4 regions of the Pseudoalteromonas sp. K222D genome follow, and region 3 is predicted to be linked to each of the others. Evidence: predicted binding sites of a transcription regulator. Region 3 holds the regulator's gene; each other region holds the start of a gene.
The links. Region 3 encodes LexA, which represses DNA repair genes until DNA is damaged. Its sites were predicted from a motif close to TACTGTATNNNNATACAGTA; they were not measured.

Region 1 (5,208 bases), on a different contig from region 3:
TGTATTTTAGTTTGCGCAATAGAAGTGAATACCTCGATATCACTCCAAACCTCTCTCAATTTCTCATTAGTTACACGATCCAAATTATCCAGCACTAGAATAAATCGTTTTTCTTCAGGGATTTCATTAACGAAAGATTCTAAAGCTTGCTGTAATTCATAAGCACCGACTTCTTTATTAATTTCAATAGTTTCTGAAATAGTGTCTTTACTATTTCTTTTGAAAATATCACCTGTTGTTGGTGGCGTACCAAAAAGCCAAAGAATCTTTCTACTTTTTTGTGCACACCTAACAATATGACATGGAAACCAAGCCAGTATTATGGCAAGTAAAGCCAAACCGCTAAAGTTAAAGCTTCCGTTCGCAACTTCAAAGCCACCTGTAAGTCCATAAAATATATATAGTAAAAAATTACTAACCCCTATTAAAGCTTCAGGTAGAAGTCTCACCCCAACTAATAAAGCAATCGTAAACCAAATGATCCAAATATTAATATTACTTTTGATATTGGACGTATATTCAAAATGATTACCTAAGGCAACATTCTTTGCCTTTTTAACTATACCTTTTTTTTCTGACTTTATAGAACCTTCGATAGCAGAATAAAGCTTTTCAATTAAGGCCTTCTTGGTAGCGCCATGCTGAAATCTTTCTACATCAAATTCAACAAACTCATATTGTTCTTCTTTACTCATATCTTTAATGAGTTCTAAAACCGTACTTTTACCAGACCCTAAATTACCTTCAACACCGACAACATTAATATCGTTAGCACCTTTTAGTGCTTTAAAAACAGCCATAGCAGTCCTGCTATGGCTACCACTATCAAATAAATCTTTTTGAGAAGGTTTTTCTATTAGGAACTTATAGTCGCTATTGTTATTTTCATTATCCATATGAGATGTAACCTAAAAGTTTGTGAGTAGTCAGTTCAATGTACAAAAATCGTATTAATACAAGCTAGCATAGGAAAATTTATATGTCATTTAACTTGCTGTAAAGACAAAATAATTAACGTTCGGTTGCTTATATACATAGACGGTATTAAAGAAGGGCTTGCATAGATTGCACAAAGAGAGCGACGACGAAGTCAAAATTACACTTTTATATTAAATGACTATTGTATATGTTTTGCATTGTATTAACTGAAAGGTTAGAAGAGGCTACAGTTCTGTTTAATAATTTTGTTAGGACTAGTTCGAATTTTAGCGTATTAAAGTAGGCAATAATGAAGACACATAGACGTAATTCTTGTATGAAAAAAACCATGTGTCGACATTTAACTATTTGATAAGTAATTATTTACGGCCTGAATGTCCGAAACCACCTTCGCCCCGGTCACTTTCTTTAAACTCTTCAACCACTGAAAATTCAGGCTGAATGACTGGTAAAAACATTAATTGAGCGATACGATCCGCAGGCTCGATAGTGAATGTGTCACTCCCACGATTCCAACAAGAGATGAATAATTCCCCCTGATAGTCCGAATCAATTAAACCTATTAGGTTACCTAATACAATACCATGTTTATGACCTAAACCAGACCTAGGTAATATTGTTGCAGCCATATCTTTGCTTTTCATGTGTATAGCGATGCCTGTAGGTATCAATTCTGTTTGGCCGGGCTTTAAGGTAAGGGGTTCATCAATACATGCTCTAAGGTCGACGCCAGCAGAACCGTCTGTTGCGTATGCTGGTAATGGAATCTCATTGCCCACTTTAGGACTTAAAATTTTTAATTCAACTGTTTTCATTGATACTCCGAATATGCGTTGAAACTTTTTATTAAAGTGTCTCTTATAGATTTAAATATCTAAAACTATGCTTGAACGAGTTTTTCGAAAAAACTTGGACTTTTATCTATAGTTTAATGTTTATATTTTGGTGAATGTTAATGGATTTGGTGGTTAGTATTTATTAGTCTTTGTAGAATGCTAGTGAAATTCAAAACGTAGCAAACATATATTTTTGTAAGTGAAATTTGTAAGTAACATAGAAGTTAAAATGCAGAACATTAGCAACTTAATAATCAGTTAGTTACGACACTTTGTTCACTAACTTATTCGACAGGGCTTACAATTTAGCCAGTGATAAGCGATCGAGCATTTCTGCACACTCAACCCAAATGGCTCTGTACCAATCAAACCCTTGGCTAAACCATTGGTCATGTACTTTGGTATTCATGGCATTTTGCATTTCTAGCATCACTACTAGTTTGTTTAAATTGGCAGACATATCAATTCCTGTCGTTTTTGATTAGCTAAATTTTCATTAGTGTAATAATACAGATAAAATGCTTGTTGTGCATTGCTGTATATTTTCATTAGTGTGCTAACTATGTTTATCTTGAAGTCGTAAACTCATGCCATGAGTTTATTAGGTCTATAAAATCTTCAAAACCACAACCACTGCTTAGGCCATTTTCTTCAAGCATTAAATCGTCGTCTTGATAAGCCATAAGATCTTCACTGTCTTGGTGCAGAGCATGGGCTTCAAATAGAGCTTCGTCTTTCGTTAAAATTAAATCTATTTCTTGGCCCTTTAGCGTTAAAGGCTCAAAGCTTGAACTCACCGATGCAATAAGCGCTTGCACCATAGCTATTTTATCTTTGCCTATTTCTTCGTTTAACCAGCGGCCAATTATGGCATGCTCGCTACTTATTTTAATGCGTAATCCGCTAATTGGATCGCGAATAAATTGATATTCCATACGTATCGCTTTTAAATCGTTAGTTGTGCAATTATATACGTAAATAGCTGCAGACGCTAAAAAGCAAAATAGCGCCAAAAGGCGCTATTTTATAAAGCTTTAATATTAATTACGTCACGATCTATAACGTGCTGCATCAATAATTGCCCAAACATATACAATAGCGGCAATTATTCCTGGCACAATTAAAAACCATAATGCCGCACCACCAAAAAATAATATAGCGAATATAAGCGCGGCAAGAATACGCCCTTGCACTAGCTGCCCCAACCCCGGGAAAAATATATTACATAATGCTGCGATTACGTTACCGCCTGAACCTTGTCCTGACATACTAACCTCTGTAGTTTATTTAATTTTTATATTTTAGCTATAGAATTACTTACACACTCTATGCCAATTTAATAAATGTTACAAATCATATAGTTGTATTTTTATCAGTTTAACGCTGTGGTGATTTTTACTAAATTGAGGTCAAATTAGCAATTTTTATTATATCTTTTTAACCTTTTCCGTTTTTGATTCGCTATCAAGCTACTAGTTTAGAACATAATTTTATGAATAGCTGTGTATAAAAACAGTATTTTATTTAGCCTAACAAAAACACCTGCTATACTGCCCGCATTATTGATTAAAAAGGCGTAACGATGGACGTTTCACAATTACTCGATGGCTTAAACGACAAACAACGCGATGCCGTTGCAGCCCCACTACAAAACATGCTGGTATTAGCAGGTGCTGGGTCTGGTAAAACACGAGTGTTGGTTCATCGTATTGCTTGGCTAATGCAAGTTGAGCAAGCCTCAGCGTATAGTATTTTTGCGGTTACCTTTACTAATAAAGCAGCTAAAGAGATGCGTACTCGCGTTGAAGAGACGCTAAAAGCGCCGGTTGGTGGTATGTGGATTGGTACTTTCCATGGTTTGTCGCACCGTATTTTACGCGCGCACCACCGTGAAGCAAAATTACCCGAAGCATTTCAAATTTTAGACTCAGACGATCAGCTACGTATGATCAAACGTTTATTAAAATCGATGAATATTGATGATAAAAAATGGCCCGCTAAACAGTTTGGTTGGTACATAAGCGCTAAAAAAGATGAAGCACTTCGCCCTAAAGATATTCAAGCCTACGATATTAACGAGCAAATGATGCTGCGCGTGTACGCGGCGTATCAAGAAGCATGCGACAGAGCAGGCTTAGTCGATTTTGCCGAAATACTACTGCGCAGCTACGAAGTACTCAAAAATAACCCTACACTACTGCGCCATTATCAACAGCGCTTTGCACACATGTTAGTAGACGAGTTTCAAGACACCAACACCATACAATACGCATGGTTAAAACTACTTGCTGGCGACTCCAATAGTATTATGATTGTTGGCGATGACGATCAGAGTATCTATGGTTGGCGCGGTGCAAAAATAGAAAACATTAAACGTTTTTTAACTGACTTTAGCGCAGAGACCATTCGTCTTGAGCAAAACTATCGCTCTACCGCCACTATATTAAAAGCCTCAAATGCCCTGATCCAAAATAACTCAGAGCGTATGGGTAAAAGCTTATGGACCGACGGTAACGAGGGCGAACCTATTTCTATTTACGCCGCATTTAACGAGCTAGACGAAGCGCGTTTTGTAAGTAGTAAACTGCGTAGTTGGTTAAATGCCGGCAATGCGCTGCAAGATGCGGCTATTTTATATAGAAGTAATGCGCAATCACGTGTACTCGAAGAAGCCATGCTACAAGAAGGCCTAAAGTATCGTATTTATGGCGGCATGCGATTCTTCGAACGCCAAGAAATTAAAGACGCCCTGTCGTACTTACGCATAATAGGTAACCGTCAAGACGATGCTGCATTTGAACGAGTAATTAATACTCCAGCTCGTGGTATTGGCGATAAAACGCTAAGCCATATACGCGACTGTGCACGCGCCGAATCGTTACCACTTTGGTATGCAGCAAAAGCAATTGTAGAGCAACAACATTTATCTGGCCGCGCTTCTGGTGCAGTGAGTAAGTTTGTCGAACTAGTAGAGCATATTGAAGATAAAATTAGCGATCTAACGCTACATGAGCAAGCTAAGTACGTTATTCAAACTTCTGGGTTAATGGCAATGTACCAAGCCGAAAAAGGTGAAAAAGGCCGTGCCCGAGTAGAAAACTTAGAAGAACTTATTAGCGCTTGCGATCAGTACGAATTGCCTGAGGAAGAAGAATATAGCTCTCCTCTACAAGGCTTTTTAGCGCATACCTCGCTTGAATCTGGTGAAGGACAAGCAGAAGAGCACGAAGACGCCGTACAAATGATGACATTGCACTCAGCTAAAGGTTTAGAATTTCCGTTAGTGTTTATGGTTGGCGTAGAGGAAGGTATGTTCCCTTCTCAACAAAGTAATGAAGAGTCTGGCCGTTTAGAAGAAGAACGCCGCCTTTGTTATGTAGGTATGACCCGCGCTATGGATAAACTATATATTAGCCATGCCGAAAGCCGTCGT
Region 2 (5,208 bases), on a different contig from region 3:
CATTTTTATATTTGGTTGTAAGTTTGATTAAAAACCCAACTTTAATACATTTGCAGAACATAAGACTGTATTATACTGTGTTAGTTGATAATTATAGAAAACAGTAGTATTTATGCCATTAAATTATGCCGATAGCGATTTAAAACTTAGCCTTAAAGCCTCAAAAGTCCTCATTGTTGATGATCAGTTACTTAGCTTAATTGTACTGAAAAAAATATTATCAAAGCACTTTATTGTTAACACCGCCAACAGCGGTGAAGAAGCAGTTGAAATATGTAAATCTAATACTCCCGATATCGTACTGCTTGATATTTCAATGAATGGCATATGCGGTATAGAAACCTGTTTAAAACTTAAAACGACGACACAAACCCAAGACATTCCCGTTATATTTGTTACCTCCTTTGAAAATCAAGAAGAGGACTGCTGGGAAGCGGGCGCGGTAGACTTTATTCAAAAACCGATTAACCCAGAAACCTTATACAGAAGAGTAAGGGCGCACTTAACTATTAAGCTGCAACATGACTTATTAAGTCAAAAAGTGTTTCTGGATGACTTAACTAAAGTGTTTAACCGTCGTTATTTTGATACTCATATAAATAAAATACAATTGAGTGCATTAAGAGAGAATACACAATACGCTTTATTACTTATGGATATTGATTACTTTAAGCAATACAACGATATTTATGGACACGTAGAAGGCGACGTTGTTTTACATTTAGTTGCTCAAACAATCGCTAACAGCCTGCAAAGGCCAAGCGATTTTGTTGCCCGCTATGGCGGCGAAGAATTTGTGGTTGTGCTACCCCATACCAACGAGGAAGGCGCTCGCTGTGTTGCTGAAAAAATTAAAAATAACATATCCGGCTTAGGTGTTTTACATAAGTACTCAGAGTTTGAATTTGTCACTATAAGTATAGGTGGGGCTACGTTATTGCAATCAGACGAAAGTAACGTAGATATTTTGCAACGCGCAGATAAAAAAATGTACGCCGCTAAAGCACAAGGGCGAAATACAGTGTGCTTTTAAAGCGCAGCGAGCCCAGTAGAAAAATATACGGTAGAGCAGTTATTAACGCAGCAGGCCTATAGGTATGTAAGTAAATAGCCAATAGCTGCTCGAAAGTAAAATTTTATTTTAGCCATACACATCGCCTGTAACAGCCAATCCTAGGCATGGCTATTGGATGTATTTAAGGTTCAGTTGCCTGTAATTACCTACTTTACTCACCGCACAGCTGCAGTTTGTTATACGCTATGACACTTTTTATATTTTTTGCCACTTTGGCAAGGACAGTTATCATTTCTGCTTATTTTAATATCGGCTACCGGAAATAGTGTGCCATCAAGGTAGCGCCACTGCCCATCTTGTTTAATAAATAACGACTTTTCGTGTAACTCGCAATACAGGTTTTGGTAAAAGTAATTTACTTTAAAAGTTACAAAGCCTTCGCTTGCATCGTACTCAGTGTCGATGACGGTTAGCTTTATAAAGCGGCAGCTATCAGCAAAGTCTTTAATCTCTTTTACAGGGTTTTCTGCCTGTTTTTCATTTGCATAAGTTTGATAAACATAAGTTGCATTTTTAAGTACATATGCGCTGTAGCGAGCACGCATAAGTTGCTCAGGTGTTTCAGCTATTTTTGATGCTAAATGAAGTGGTTCACAGCAGTCAGCATAATTTTGCTGGCTGCCACAAAAGCAAGGAGAAGTCGTTAATGAGGTCATAATATTAATATAAAGTGTTTAAAACACGAGTTTAACAAGCTTATTGAGTTAGTGGTATCTCAAGGTTGTGAGTATTTTTAGTAAAACAGTAAAGCTTAGTATTTGTAGTGCTTAAATTTAATGATAGCTGTGTCAGCTGTTGATCATTAATAATATCAGTCCAGGTAATAACCGCAGCAAAGTTTCCGTTGTGCAGCGCCGAGCTAAGTACATATTCTAAGTTTACTAAATGTTTTTGCCTGATCACCAGTAATTTGCTGGTATCAATGGAGCATGAATCAAGTAAGGCTTTACTCGGTACATGGTCAGGTGCAATCAGCAGTGTCCATGCATTTAAGCTATTGTATTGGTGTAATACTTTAAGCAATTCAAAGGTTGCTGAAATTTCATCTTCAATTTGAATTAAATTTACACAATCACTTTTATCGTCTTGCTGATAACTTTTAACGGTTCTTACGGTAATAGGCTGTAACATAAATCTCTCACTCACTGGGTTTTTATACAGTACCCGTATACAGTAGTTTATACAGTGTTATGGTGCAAGTGTTTTTTTGCTAATTATTTGTACAGTCATTCAGTTTTAAATTTTTACACGGATAAAAAAACAAAAATAACTATTAAAAACAGGGCGTTAATATTTTAGGTGTATGTTTTATATTTTTTATTAAAGCTATGCGGCGAATAGCACCTATACAGTACTTTATGCTCTATTATTTACGTTAAAGTAAAGCTGATTGCTCAGCATATAAGCACGGTAATTATTATTTTTAAAACCTGAAGTACATACGTATTACCGTGTCATATTTATTATTTCAGCTACTTCAATAACTTAATGCATAACAAGGTAAAATGTCCGGTATTTCGCTATTTTTATGCTAAAATCTCGCCACTTTTTACTACCTTAAGTTTGTTATGCTCGAAGCCTTATTTAAAATCCGCGCAAATGATTCCTCAGTACAACGTGAATGTGTTGCCGGTATGACTACTTTTATTACTATGGTTTATATTGTTTTTGTTAATCCAGCAATGCTTGCCCAAGCAGGAATGGATCAAGGCGCTGCGTTTGTAGCTACATGTATTGCAGCGGCAATAGGCTGTTTTATTATGGGCCTATGGGCCAATTATCCGTTAGCGTTAGCGCCGGGTATGGGATTAAATGCTTTTTTTACCTATGGCGTTGTTTTAGGAATGGGCTATACCTGGGAAGCGGCATTAGGTGCTGTGTTTATGTCGGGTTGTATATTTTTATTTTTAAGTTTATTTAAAGTACGAGAGTGGATTATTAATGCCATTCCACTGGTGCTAAAACAAGCAATAGCGACCGGTATTGGTGCTTTTTTGGCGCTAATTGCGCTTAAAAGTGCAGGGATCATAGTATCTAGCCCTGCAACCTTAGTGCAGCTAGGTGATATTACTGCACCTGGGCCATTACTTGCTATTTTAAGTTTTTTTGTGATTGCGGCATTGTTATATCGCGATTTTAAAAGTGGTGTGTTAATTAGTATTTTACTGGTAACAGGTATTGCTTTGGCTTTTGGTTTGGTTGAATATCAGGGGGTTATGTCTATGCCGCCGTCAATTTTACCAACCTTTATGCAACTTGATTTTAGTGCGGCATTTGAGCTTTCAATGTTGAGTGTTATTTTTGCATTTTTATTTGTAGATTTATTTGATACCTCAGGCACCCTGGTTGCAGTCACGCAAAAAGCAGGGCTTGCAGATGAAAAAGGCAATATGCCACGTTTAGGGCGCGCTCTTAGCGCTGATAGCACTGCCACTATTGCTGGTGCAATGCTTGGTACATCTACTACTACATCTTACATAGAGTCGGTGGCTGGCGTTTCTGTCGGCGGACGCACAGGCTTAACAGCCGTTGTTGTGGGTATTTGTTTTTTATTGATGATGTTTTTTGCGCCACTAGCGCAAATGGTGCCAGCGTATGCCACTGCCGGTGCTATTTTATATGTTTCGGTACTTATGCTACAAAACTTAAAGTTTGTAAACTGGGACGACATGACAGATGCCATTCCTGTTAGTGTGGTGTTATTAATGACCCCGCTGACATTTTCTATTGCTCACGGTATAGCGCTTGGGTTTATTTCATACACTGCGGTTAAGGTATTATGCGGTAAAAAGGATCAAGTAAGTATTAGTGTGTGGATTTTAACGGCATTGTTTATTGTTAAGTTTGCATTTTTATCTTAAAAAACTTATTTAACTATCAAAAAAAGCCCATACAATTTTGTATGGGCTTTTTTTATAAATTATAGTACTAATTTACCATTTCTTTTTCGGAGCAAACAATATGTCTAGGTCATCTTGCTCTTGTTCAGTTTTCTTTTTAAGTGCATCGGCATTCGATGCTCTTAACTCAACACTAATAGCTTCTAAGTAGCCTTCTACTTCTTGATATTTAGCAGTTACATATGGATCGCTATACGATACCGCACTGAGTGAAGCATGGGCTTTTTCAAAATACTGCCTAGCTGAACCTACCATGCCTGCAGAGCGCGCCGATAAACCACGTTTAATTTGGCTTTCAATATTTATTTGTAACTGCAGTTTTTCCATTCGTTTGTCTTCAATTACAAATAGTTGGCTATCGAGGTTACCTTTATTGTGCTCAGAGCGTAGAATAATACGTAATTTTTTTATGCCCTGTATTAGCGATACCAATTGCTTATCGTTACTTGGCAGTGAAAGCGATTCGCTATTGCTTCCTTGAACAGGGTTATTCAAACGCTCTTTCGCTTCATTTAAACGGTTTTTTAATATTTTAGAACCAGGTGAAAGCGATACCATGGTACTAAGCGCATCGTGATTACGACGCTGTAAAACACGTAGTGTGTTATCTGAAAACGGGATATTAGCGTTATTCATTAACGCTTCCTCGGTTTCCTCAATGATAGCTTTTTGTTTGGTTAGTTCTTTACGGCGATCAGCTTCTTGTTTTTCTTTATGCTGTTGCACCGCACTTACCCAAAGCGCAATCACAATAAGAGCAACAATGAGTATAATTATAATAGAGACGATCATGTTACAGTTCTCGGGTTCTAAACCTAATTGCTCAATCTTACATTAAATATATAAGAACAGGAAAACTTTGCGCTAATTAACTATAAAAGCAGGCTAAGAAAGCGTTTAAATCTTAATGCTTTATATGATAATCATTGCTATCTGAAGTATATTTATTGTGCTAGCCTAAGCCTATATTTATTAAATACGATATTATCAATTAAAACCTACCATTTTTCGGGTGGTCAGTTTTTAAAGATAAAGTATTTACCCCCTCAAAAACGAATAATAACGAAAATACATAGCTATGAAATTACAACAACTTAGATATATTGTAGAAGTTCAAAATCATAAATTAAATGTCTCAGCAACAGCTGAAAGTTTATTTACCTCACAACCAGGTATTTCTAAGCAAGTGCGCATGCTTGAAGATGAGTTAGGTATTCAAATTTTTGGTCGCAG
Region 3 (5,208 bases):
ACACTGTAAAACTCAACAACGCAATTGACGCCGTGGCATATACCATGGAGGAATAACCAAAAAGTTTTTTACGCGAAAAGGTAGGAACTATAGTAGAAATAATGCCAAAAGCCGGCAAAATCATTATGTATACTTCGGGGTGGCCAAAAAACCAAAATATGTGCTGAAACATCACCGGATCACCGCCACCAGCTGCATCAAAAAAGCTGGTTGCAAAGTATTTATCGGTGAGCACCATGGTCACTGCACCTGCGAGTACCGGCATAACCGCAATTAATAAAAATGCCGTTATCAGCCAAGTCCATACAAACATAGGGACCTTCATCCAAGTCATGCCTGGGGCACGCAAGTTAACTATGGTTACAATTACATTAATTGCCCCCATAATGGAGCTAATACCCATAATATGCACAGCAAATACAAACATGGCGGTATTGTCATTACTGTAGGTTGTGGACAGCGGCGCATAAAAAGTCCAACCAAACGCAGGACCGCCACCGGGCATTAATAGCGATGATAATAAAATTAAAAACGCGAATGGTAAAATCCAAAAACTCCAGTTATTCATTCGGGGTAAGGCCATATCAGGCGCGCCAATCATTAATGGCACCATCCAGTTAGCTAAGCCAGTAAAGGCCGGCATAACGGCACCAAATACCATAATCAACCCATGAACCGTGGTCATTTGATTAAAAAAGTGAGGATCGACTAATTGCAATCCTGGCTGAAATAACTCAGCGCGGATCACCATAGCCATAGCACCACCAATAAAAAACATAGTTAGCGAAAAAATTAAGTACAAGCTACCTATATCTTTATGATTTGTGGTATATAACCAGCGCTTAAAGCCTTTAGCAGGATGATGAGCGTGGTGAGCTTCATTAATGTCAGGTTGTTCTACTATGCTACTCATTAGTTCGCCTCCCCATCGGCATCAAGTGCTGCCTGTATTTCACTTGGTTGAATTACATCACCGGTATCATTACCCCATGCATTACGCTTATAAGTAATTACCGCTGCTAATTGCTTTATAGAGAGCTGTTTAGCAAAGGCTTGCATGGCTGTGCCGGGGCTTCCGTGAATAACAATATCAATGTGGTCTTTTATATCGCCAAGCACTATCGGGCTGCCTTTAAGTGCAGGAAAAACGCCTGGCAAACCTAACCCTGTGGGCTGATGACATGCAGCACAATTGGCCATATACACTTGCTCACCCAAAGTCATTAATTCTTCTTTAGGGAGTGTTTGGTCAAGTAATGCAGCATCTGCTGCTGCTGCTTTTTGCTTTGCTTGTTTAGCATCTGCTAGCCAAACTTTAAAATCGGCCTCTGACTTAGCCTCTACTACCACTGGCATAAAGCCATGATCTTTACCGCATAGCTCAGCACACTGACCGCGATAAATACCGACTTCGTTTATGTTGGTCCACGTTTCGTTAATAAACCCCGGGTTTGCATCTTTTTTAATAGCAAAATCGGGCACCCACCAAGAATGAATAACATCGTCGGAGGTCATTAAAAAGCGTACTTTTTTATTGATCGGTAATACCAGAGGCTTATCTACCTCAAGTAAATAGTTGGGGTTTTTATCGGCTAGGTTAGCAATTTCATTTTGCGGTGTGGCAAGTATTGAGTAAAACTCAACATCTTCCCCCATATATTCGTAATGCCATTTCCATTGTGAACCAGTTACTTTAATAGTGATATCCGCTTTACTGGCATCTTCCATCGCTATTAATGTTTTAGTTGCGGGGACTGCCATTGCTATTAAAATAACAAATGGAATTGCTGTCCAGAGTATTTCTACTTTGGTACTTTCGTGAAATTGAGCAGCAACTGCTCCTTTAGATTTACGATGATGAATAAGTGCCCAAAACATAACGGCAAATACAATCACGCCTATTACACAGCATATTAAAAATATGGTCATGTGTAGTTGATAAACATTATTACTTATATCGGTTACGCCTTTGCGCATATTATATTGGCTATTTGCCAATGCTAACTGCGGAAAAACAAACAATATAAGCCACAAGGTAGAGCTCAATTTACCCATGTGACAGCTCCTTTAATACTGTTGCGAGTGCAAAACAAAAAGACATAAGCTTTAAATGCCAATTTGTTATTTTTTATTTTTGTATTGCTGCCGGATATATAAATATATTTTCTCAAAACTAAAGCTGTGAGTTATTGTTAGTCCAGCCCATTAACAATTAGTTAATAATTGAACAACTAGCAAGTTTTAGTTTGAAAAATAATCAAATAATATTAGGGGATTAGCGTAAATATGGGATTTATTTAATTTTGTTCTAAGCAGGAAGTGAGCAACAGCAAGGGTTACAAATAAAAAGACAGCGATAACGAGTATTAAATACTTAAATGATAAAAAACATAAACTTAATATAATTTTTTCATTGCAGCGGAATTTTCACAAAAAAAAGGCAAAAAAAAGCGCACTAAAAAGTGCGCATTAATTATCTGAGCTATTAAATTATGCCGATATTTTACATAGCTATAACAGCTTAATTGTCACATCCAGTCAGCATTACGAATAACCCCAACAGCTAAGCCTTCAATATTAAAAGATTCGTTTTCAAGATCCACTTCTATCGACGAAAATTCTTTATTTTCAGCATGCAATAATACTTTTTTGCCTGCTTTTTCTAAGCGTTTTACCGTTACATCGTCATCAACGCGGGCAACAATAACTTGGCCATTTTCGGCAACTTGAGTGCGATGAACAGCCAGTAAATCACCATCCATAATACCAATATCTCGCATGCTCATACCATTTACACGCAATAAAAAATCGGCAGCGGGTTTAAACATTAACGGGTCAATTTTACAATGGCTCTCAACATGTTGTTGCGCCAAAATAGGTTCGCCGGCAGCTACACGGCCTATTAACGGTAAACCAAGTTGTTCTGGTTCATCTTCTTCAATAAGTTGAATACCACGGCTAGCGCCTGGTTTCATTTTAATAGCGCCTTTTTTAGCCAGCGCTTTTAAATGCTCTTCTGCTGCATTAGCACTTTTAAAGCCTAATGTTTGTGCAATTTCTGCGCGTGTAGGAGGCATACCAGTGTCTTTAATAAACACTTTAATAAGTTCGAGTATTTGCGCTTGGCGGTTAGTTAATGGTCGCATACAACTGGTTTTCCATACAGTACATTTAACTGTGAGTATATACAGTTATCTGAAAATCGCAAATTTAAATTACTCCTCGCCTTTGCTTCCAAAGGTGGCATTGGTCTAAGCTTAAAATTACCAAGTAAATTACAGATAAAATTACGCAGATCACGATAGTGTTAGTTTTACGTTACATTAATTACATAACTACTAAGTTGTTGCTGTTATTAAAAATTAGTTAACTATCGTTTTTGTAATGGGCCTTAACTTCATCAATGTGAATTAACGGAGAGTGTTATGAATATCACTGTAGCGGTAATAATTAACGGTCCTAAACGTAAAGTATGGGCGGCAATAACTGACATCGAAAACAGTGCCAATATGCTGTCTGGCATTATTGATGTAAAAATAATCGAGAAGCCACCACAAGGGCTAGTGGGCCTAAAATGGTTAGAAACACGAAAAATTTTTGGCAAAGCAGCCTCAGAAACCATGTGGATCACCGAAGCTGTTACTAATGAATACTATTGCACTCGCGCAGAAAATGGCGGGGCAGTTTATACCACTAAGCTGTCACTTACCGCCGCCGAACCTAGCACCTGTTTAACCATGACTTTTTCTGATAGCTCTGAGTCTATTTGGGTAAAAATGATCTCTGCAGTGATAGGGTTTTTTCTTAAAAGTTCGATGCGTAAAATGCTAAAAAAAGATCTCGATGAAATTAAGCACTATGTAGAAAGCAAAAAGTAGCACTGTATTACCATGCAGTAGCTGCACTAATTTGGCTATCATATCGCCATGAAAAATCGTATTATCGGTTATCGTTTTCAACCTTTAAAGGAGTAACAATGAGTATTTGGCATCAACCTATTACTTTAGCGTTTTGTAAGCAGTTAGACCAAGGCATAAATGGCCAAGGTACACTGATGAAAACCATGGGGATTGAAATAACTGAAATTGGTGATGATTACTTAGTTGCCACTATGCCAGCAATTCCTGCGCACCATAACCCTATAGGCATGGTGCATGGCGGAGCAAACGTGGTTTTAGCCGAAAGTGTTGCCAGCTACGCGGCTAATTTTGTGGTCGACTTCACTAAATTTTATTGTGTAGGGCAAGAGATCAGTGCCAGCCATTTAAAAGCCTCGCGTAATGGCACCTTAACCGCCACCGCAAAAGCGTTTCATATTGGCAAACGTAGCTCAGTATGGGAAATAAAAATAACGAATAGTCGCGGCGAGCTTTGCTGCGTATCAAAAATGACCGCAGCTGTTGTAGAGCGCAAAGGCTAACGCTATTTTTCTAGCGGGTAAATAGTAATTTCCATGCCTGCACCAATTGCCGATATACGTAATAATGTATCGGCGTGCAGCGCTTGGTTAAAACACTTTGGCGAAGTGCCCGATTCAAAACCAATATCAAAGGTACGGCGCGAACAACTCAACCATTGCTTAAGTGCAGCCCGCGAGCATGACTCTACTAACTCACATAAGTGGTTAATTGCTTTATCCGGTGAAGATATTTCGCCTGTTACTTCTATACGCGCTAACTGACGGTATTCGTCTTTATCATAATGTAAAATAGTGGCGATTTTTTTTAGGTCAGCTACAAGCACGCTAATATCTTGCTTTGACTCAAGCTCTAGGTCTACATTTAAAAATTGAATTTCCGACATTGTCTGCTGTTTATCCTCTAATTAGTTCGCTGTAAACTTTAACGCAGTTTTACGCTTATACCAAATCAACTCTGCAATATTCACCTTTTTTATCTGAATAGTCGGCTATTTTTACGCATTTATTGACGCTTTACTTACTCTTATTTCACGAATAAAAAATATTTAAGCACCAAAAGCTCACTATTATAAAAGTGCTGAGCTAGCTCCATAAAAATAGCTAGCTACTCGCATTTAAAATTTAACCACTATTTTTTATTCTAAATGTTTAAATCGACTTAAGTGCTGCTTTAACATTTGGTTTTCAGCAATCAACTCATCCCGTTCATCCAATAATTGTAAAACCAAAGCAATAGCAGACCAATCTAACGATAAGTCATGCTGAATACGCGCAGCCTTTTTAACTAA
Region 4 (5,208 bases), on a different contig from region 3:
GCGCACATATAATTATTATTATTTTAGAGAGAACTGGTGCGAAATGACAATCGTATTTAACGATTCCTCCCATCGATAATACTGAACGCTAAAAAGTGATGGGGTTTATTTTATTAGCTCAGTTTCTTGGTTATAAAGTATTAATAAAATGAAGACATAAAAAAACCTGCAAATGCAGGCTTTTAAAATAGGTTTAATCCATTATGTCGCTGGGCATATCGCCACGAATTTGTTGCCAAATTTCACCGGTTTGATGACCATATTTACGCATCATCATGATCGCACCGTCGTGTTCTCTGTTTTCAGCCAATTTAGTTAAGTCTTTATAAAACTGGCGAGCCAACTCACGCGTCCCCGGATCTGAAAAATAATGACAACCTATTTTTGAATAAAATCCTTTAAAGCCATTGAGTATAAGCACGTAAATACGATTATTACCTGCAACAGCTAACTCGTGATGCACTTTATAATCGTAATCAGCAAATGCTTGCGCACTGTCTTCTAACTCATCGCTTTGTGAGAGAATTTCAATCACACGTTCTGGATTTAACTTTATAGCTGCACGCGTATAAATTGCGCTTATATTAGTGCGTGCAGAGAGTAACTGGTCGGTTAACTCTGGCATTTTATCTTCATCAAGACGTGCTAACGTTTCAAGAATATTTAGTCCTGACGTTTCCCAAAAGTTATTCACTTTTGTTGGCTTACCATGTTTAATAGTTAACCAGCCATCTCGAGCCAATCGCTGTAATACTTCACGTAACGTCGTTCGGGTAACACCTATTAACTCTGAGAGTTCACGCTCAGCAGGTAGAATAGATCCAGGAGGGAAATCGCCATTCCAGATAGACTCTACTATGTATTCTTCAGCAAATCCTGCTGGGCTTTTCGCTTTAAAAATTCTCATCCAATTCCCACTCGAATTAATTCACACTACTACATACGATTAACCGACTGATTGTACCAGACGACGCTCAAGTAACAAGTAAAGTACGCCATATTACTGCCAGTATGCGATTAAAATATTTGTGCCTATAAAATGCTTTATATTTTTTACTAACACTTGTCGCAAGCACTTATATATTCACCCTAGATACATTTTAAGTAGTTATTTACTTTAAGTTCGCGCCTTGCCTTATTAACTTATTACGTAAAGTCACCTCACACACATACTTTACTCGTTTAAAGGGCCACCTCTTTATTCACATTATTGGATTTTTATTGGCTTTTAGAATTATAACCTTAACTTTAATCATCATAAATGCATGTGGGTAGGCTTTAAGTCGTTTTGCTTGCCCCTAACTTTATCCTACGTCATAATCTAACGTCTTATTTAAATACGGATTTATTATGAACTGGCTTGCACAATTACCCACCCAACGTACTCCTTGGCTTTTGTTTAGTGGTATTGTTTTTCTGCTTGAAATAACGGCACTGTTTTTTCAATATAAAATGGGATTGGCGCCATGTATCATGTGCATATATCAGCGTACTGCGGTATTAGGTTTACTTATTGCAGGTATTATTGGTACTAGTAATCCAGAGCATAGAGGGGTTCGCTTGCTCGCCTATAGTGTATGGGCTGTTTCTAGTGTTTGGGGATTTATAATTGCCCGCGAGCATATCGAAATGCAAACAACCACTGATCCTTTTGCATTTAGCTGTGAGTTTGAACCTAACTTTCCTGCCTTTATGCCATTACATGAGTGGATCCCAAGCTTTTTTGCAGCCACTGGTGATTGCGGAAACATTGACTGGCAATTTGCGGGGCTAAGTATGCCGGCATGGATGGAAGTAATATTTGCGCTGTTTGCAGCCACTTTATTTTTACTGGTAACGAGTCGCTTAATGACTAAAAGGTCGCTGTAATGCTTGTGTTTTTTTCAAGCCAAATTAATGCTCTAAAACATTTAAAAATACGTGACAGACAAGCTGTTATAGCGATTTCTTTAAGTATGCTTTCACCTGTTAATAAAGTACTACTTCGTATTATAAAATTATTATTACTCAGTCCGCTGTTTTTAATATTTGCCGTATTTGAAGGCTGGTTACTCATCCCTTTTTTACTACTCGGTGGGTTGTGTTACCCACTACTAACGACTCCAATTGAAATTAACTTTGCTAAAAAGCATTTATGTGAAGCATTAACCCAATATACTAAGGGCGCTTAACGCGCCCTTTTTAACTTAAAACGAAACCTTACCTTCAAGCTTTGCAGCTAATTTTTTACCTATACCTTTTACCATTTTCAAATCCTCTAACGATGTAAAGTTACCCTTTGCTTCGCGATAATCTATAATAGCTTGTGCTTTTTTCTTACCAATACCAGGGAGCTTAGATAGCTGGCTAACATCAGCAGTATTAATATTTAAAGCTGCCTGCTTTACTTGCTGAGTTATTGCTGAGGTATCTACATTTGCATAAGTAAGGGTTACTGGCAACATACAAAAAGCTGCAGCTAAAACACTGTATTTTAGTTTTTTCATCTTTCTTCCTTTTTTGTTCATACATGAACATTTACTTTGTTGTTTATATGTTTAAGTCATAACGCAAAAGGCTTTTTACACCTGCACTTTATTAAATACTTAAACCTAACATTCACTCCCTGTGAGATCCTTAACTGCAACGGTACACAAAAGTGATTAAGTTAAATAAAGTAAAGTTAATCTTTGTTGTCAACTATTATCACTTAATATTAATTAGGGGACTTGCAAATTTAAGCACAAACTTGTACTGTACATAAAAACAGTAATCTAATGGTTTATATATACTATATGCCACGCAAGTAAGCAGGAGAAATCATGGCTGTTGTTGTTAAATATGTTGTAGAACGAAACGGAGTCGAGCGCATGACGTTTACTACCAAAAAAGAAGCTGATGCCTATGATAAAATGCTCGATATTGCAGAGTCGCTTGAAATTTTGCTAGAAAAAGTTGATGTACCATTAAGTGAGCAACAAGTAGAGTCACTCGCTTTAGAAATGGCAAAAAGTAAAGATGACTTCATGACAATATTAAAAGGTGGTAAAGAGCCTATAGCCCCTAAAGCTGCTGTAAAAGGCAAAAAAGCAGATAATGTTGCACCCATAGAAGAAAGTAGCGACAAAAAAGCAAGTTAATAAATTTTGCATAAAAAAAGGGAGTAACCTAAGTTACTCCCTTTTTTGTTTATAACTTTTTATAGTTCTTGTTCTACTTCATCAAATAAGGTTGTAATTTCTTTAGCTGGCTCACTGGTCATTAAGCTAACTAATACAATCGCAATACTTGATAAAATAAAGCCTGGGACTATTTCATAAATAACGCTACTTAAACTCCCACCATTAATGGTAATTGGTGCGTATATCCATATAAGTACTGTTGAAGCCCCCACTAACATGCCTGCTAAGGCGCCAGCAAAGTTCATTCTTCTCCAGTAAAGGCTAAACAATACGAGTGGTCCAAATGCAGCGCCAAAGCCTGCCCACGCATTACTCACTAAGTCTAAAATAGAACTATCTCTATCGTAAGCTAAGTAAATAGCAAACATAGCAACTAATGCCACACTAATACGCCCAACAAAAACCAGCTCTTTTTGAGAGGCTTCGCGATGCAGGTATATTTTATAAAAGTCTTCAGTTAACGAGCTTGAACACACTAGCAATTGTGAAGAGATAGTACTCATTACAGCCGCTAAAATAGCTGCTAATAAAAAGCCAGCAATCAATGGATGAAAAACCAATTCAGATAGCACTAAAAATATTGTTTCTTTATCATTTATCGGCATTTCATTTTCTAGTATGAAGGCTGCCCCAAATAAACCAGTTAGTACTGCGCCTATTGCAGATAATGTCATCCAAGACATACCAATGCGTCGCATTGCTGGAATATCTTTAACTGAACGTACCGACATAAAGCGTACTATAATATGAGGCTGACCAAAGTAACCAAAGCCCCAAGCTAACGCAGAAATAATTGCGATGGTAGAGCCACCAGCAAACCAATCTAGCATATTTAGAGAGTGAACTTCACTGGCCTTTGGCGAGATAAGTAACAGGTCATAGCTTGCATTAGCGAGCGTTTCCATTACTGGCTGATCAAGCATAGTAAACGTTACTATTGGTACTACTAATAGCGCAATAAGCATAATGCAACCTTGTACAAAGTCGGTCAAACTTACCGCTAAAAAACCACCAAAAAGCGTATAAAGTACTACAACGCCAGTAGTAACATAAAGGCCAACTTCATAGCTCATTCCAAATGAATTTTCAAATAACTTACCACCAGCAACCACGCCAGATGAGGTATAAAGTGTGAAGAAAACAATAATAACAATAGCTGAAATAACACGTAATATATTCTTATTGTCCGCAAAGCGATTTGCAAAATAATCCGGGATCGTAATTGAATCATTCGCTTTTTCAGTGTAAACACGAAGCCTAGGTGCAACTAAGAAGTAATTTGCCCAAGCACCAAGCACTAAACCAATCGCAATCCAAACCTTACTCAAACCAAAAAGATACATAGCGCCGGGAAGGCCCATAAGTAACCAACCGCTCATGTCAGATGCACCTGCAGATAGCGCAGCAACACTTGGTGATAAATTACGGCCCCCTAACATGTAACCTGAAACATCGCTGGTTGATTGCTTAAATGCATACAATCCTATACCTAGCATTACAACAAAGTATAATGCTAGTGAAATAATCATTCCTGTTTCCAAACTCGCCTCCACTAATAAATTGCAACAGGCTTTTGATCCAAATAATGACTCTTAAAATATTATAGTTAAGACAGTATTGGGATAAAAACCATTCTCTGTCACTATAGCATGGGTAATAGTTAAAATTCCAACATGTCAACTTTAGTGAATTAAAAACAAACAAATCGTATATATTTAAGTCAAAATTTCTGTAACTTATTAAAAATATGTTATTAATCTAAGATAAGCTTATTTACATCATGCTATTTTTAATGTTTTGCCATATATTGTTACAATCAATAGTTATTTTTTATCTATACGGAATTTTTTATGTACTTTTACGCTGCACGCCAACCGATCTTAGATCGCGATAAAAAGCTTATTGGCTATGAATTACTATTTCGTGATGGTGTAAATAACGTGTTTCCCGATATAGATGGAGATGAGGCAACAACACGCCTAATAGAAGGCAGCCAGTTTAATTTTGGCCTTGAGGATTTAACTGACAATAAACCAGCATATATCAA

Region 1: uvrD (DNA helicase II) is a predicted target of LexA. The motif match lies at 3,274-3,293, and genes of this name have one in related genera.
Region 2: J5X91_RS03460 (SulA-like leucine-rich domain-containing protein) is a predicted target of LexA. The motif match lies at 2,232-2,251, and genes of this name have one in related genera.
Region 4: J5X91_RS10345 (YebG family protein) is a predicted target of LexA. The motif match lies at 2,732-2,751, and genes of this name have one in related genera.

The regions. Positions count from the first base shown of each region.
Region 1 is NZ_JAGGDL010000062.1:2,673-7,880, reverse strand. Features, by position in the region: gene J5X91_RS17395 (P-loop NTPase fold protein) at 1-896, opposite strand, end outside; gene dut (dUTP diphosphatase) at 1,299-1,754, opposite strand; partial or broken gene J5X91_RS17385 (dUTP diphosphatase) at 2,098-2,235, opposite strand; gene J5X91_RS17380 (YacL family protein) at 2,342-2,710, opposite strand; gene J5X91_RS17375 (hypothetical protein) at 2,825-3,043, opposite strand; gene uvrD (DNA helicase II) at 3,358-5,208, shown strand, end outside.
Region 2 is NZ_JAGGDL010000003.1:174,468-179,675, reverse strand. Features, by position in the region: gene J5X91_RS03470 (diguanylate cyclase) at 113-1,033, shown strand; gene J5X91_RS03465 (YchJ family protein) at 1,252-1,731, opposite strand; gene J5X91_RS03460 (SulA-like leucine-rich domain-containing protein) at 1,772-2,206, opposite strand; gene J5X91_RS03455 (NCS2 family permease) at 2,644-3,936, shown strand; gene J5X91_RS03450 (hypothetical protein) at 4,009-4,767, opposite strand; gene cysB (HTH-type transcriptional regulator CysB) at 5,054-5,208, shown strand, end outside.
Region 3 is NZ_JAGGDL010000019.1:63,510-68,717, forward strand. Features, by position in the region: gene ctaD (cytochrome c oxidase subunit I) at 1-913, opposite strand, end outside; gene coxB (cytochrome c oxidase subunit II) at 913-2,055, opposite strand; gene lexA (transcriptional repressor LexA) at 2,529-3,146, opposite strand; gene J5X91_RS11105 (SRPBCC family protein) at 3,426-3,878, shown strand; gene J5X91_RS11110 (hotdog fold thioesterase) at 3,977-4,420, shown strand; gene J5X91_RS11115 (hypothetical protein) at 4,423-4,803, opposite strand; gene J5X91_RS11120 (chaperone modulator CbpM) at 5,056-5,208, opposite strand, start outside.
Region 4 is NZ_JAGGDL010000018.1:836-6,043, forward strand. Features, by position in the region: gene fadR (fatty acid metabolism transcriptional regulator FadR) at 194-907, opposite strand; gene dsbB (disulfide bond formation protein DsbB) at 1,351-1,869, shown strand; gene J5X91_RS10335 (DUF6170 family protein) at 1,869-2,171, shown strand; gene J5X91_RS10340 (helix-hairpin-helix domain-containing protein) at 2,187-2,486, opposite strand; gene J5X91_RS10345 (YebG family protein) at 2,802-3,119, shown strand; gene putP (sodium/proline symporter PutP) at 3,179-4,690, opposite strand; gene J5X91_RS10355 (HDOD domain-containing protein) at 5,012-5,208, shown strand, end outside.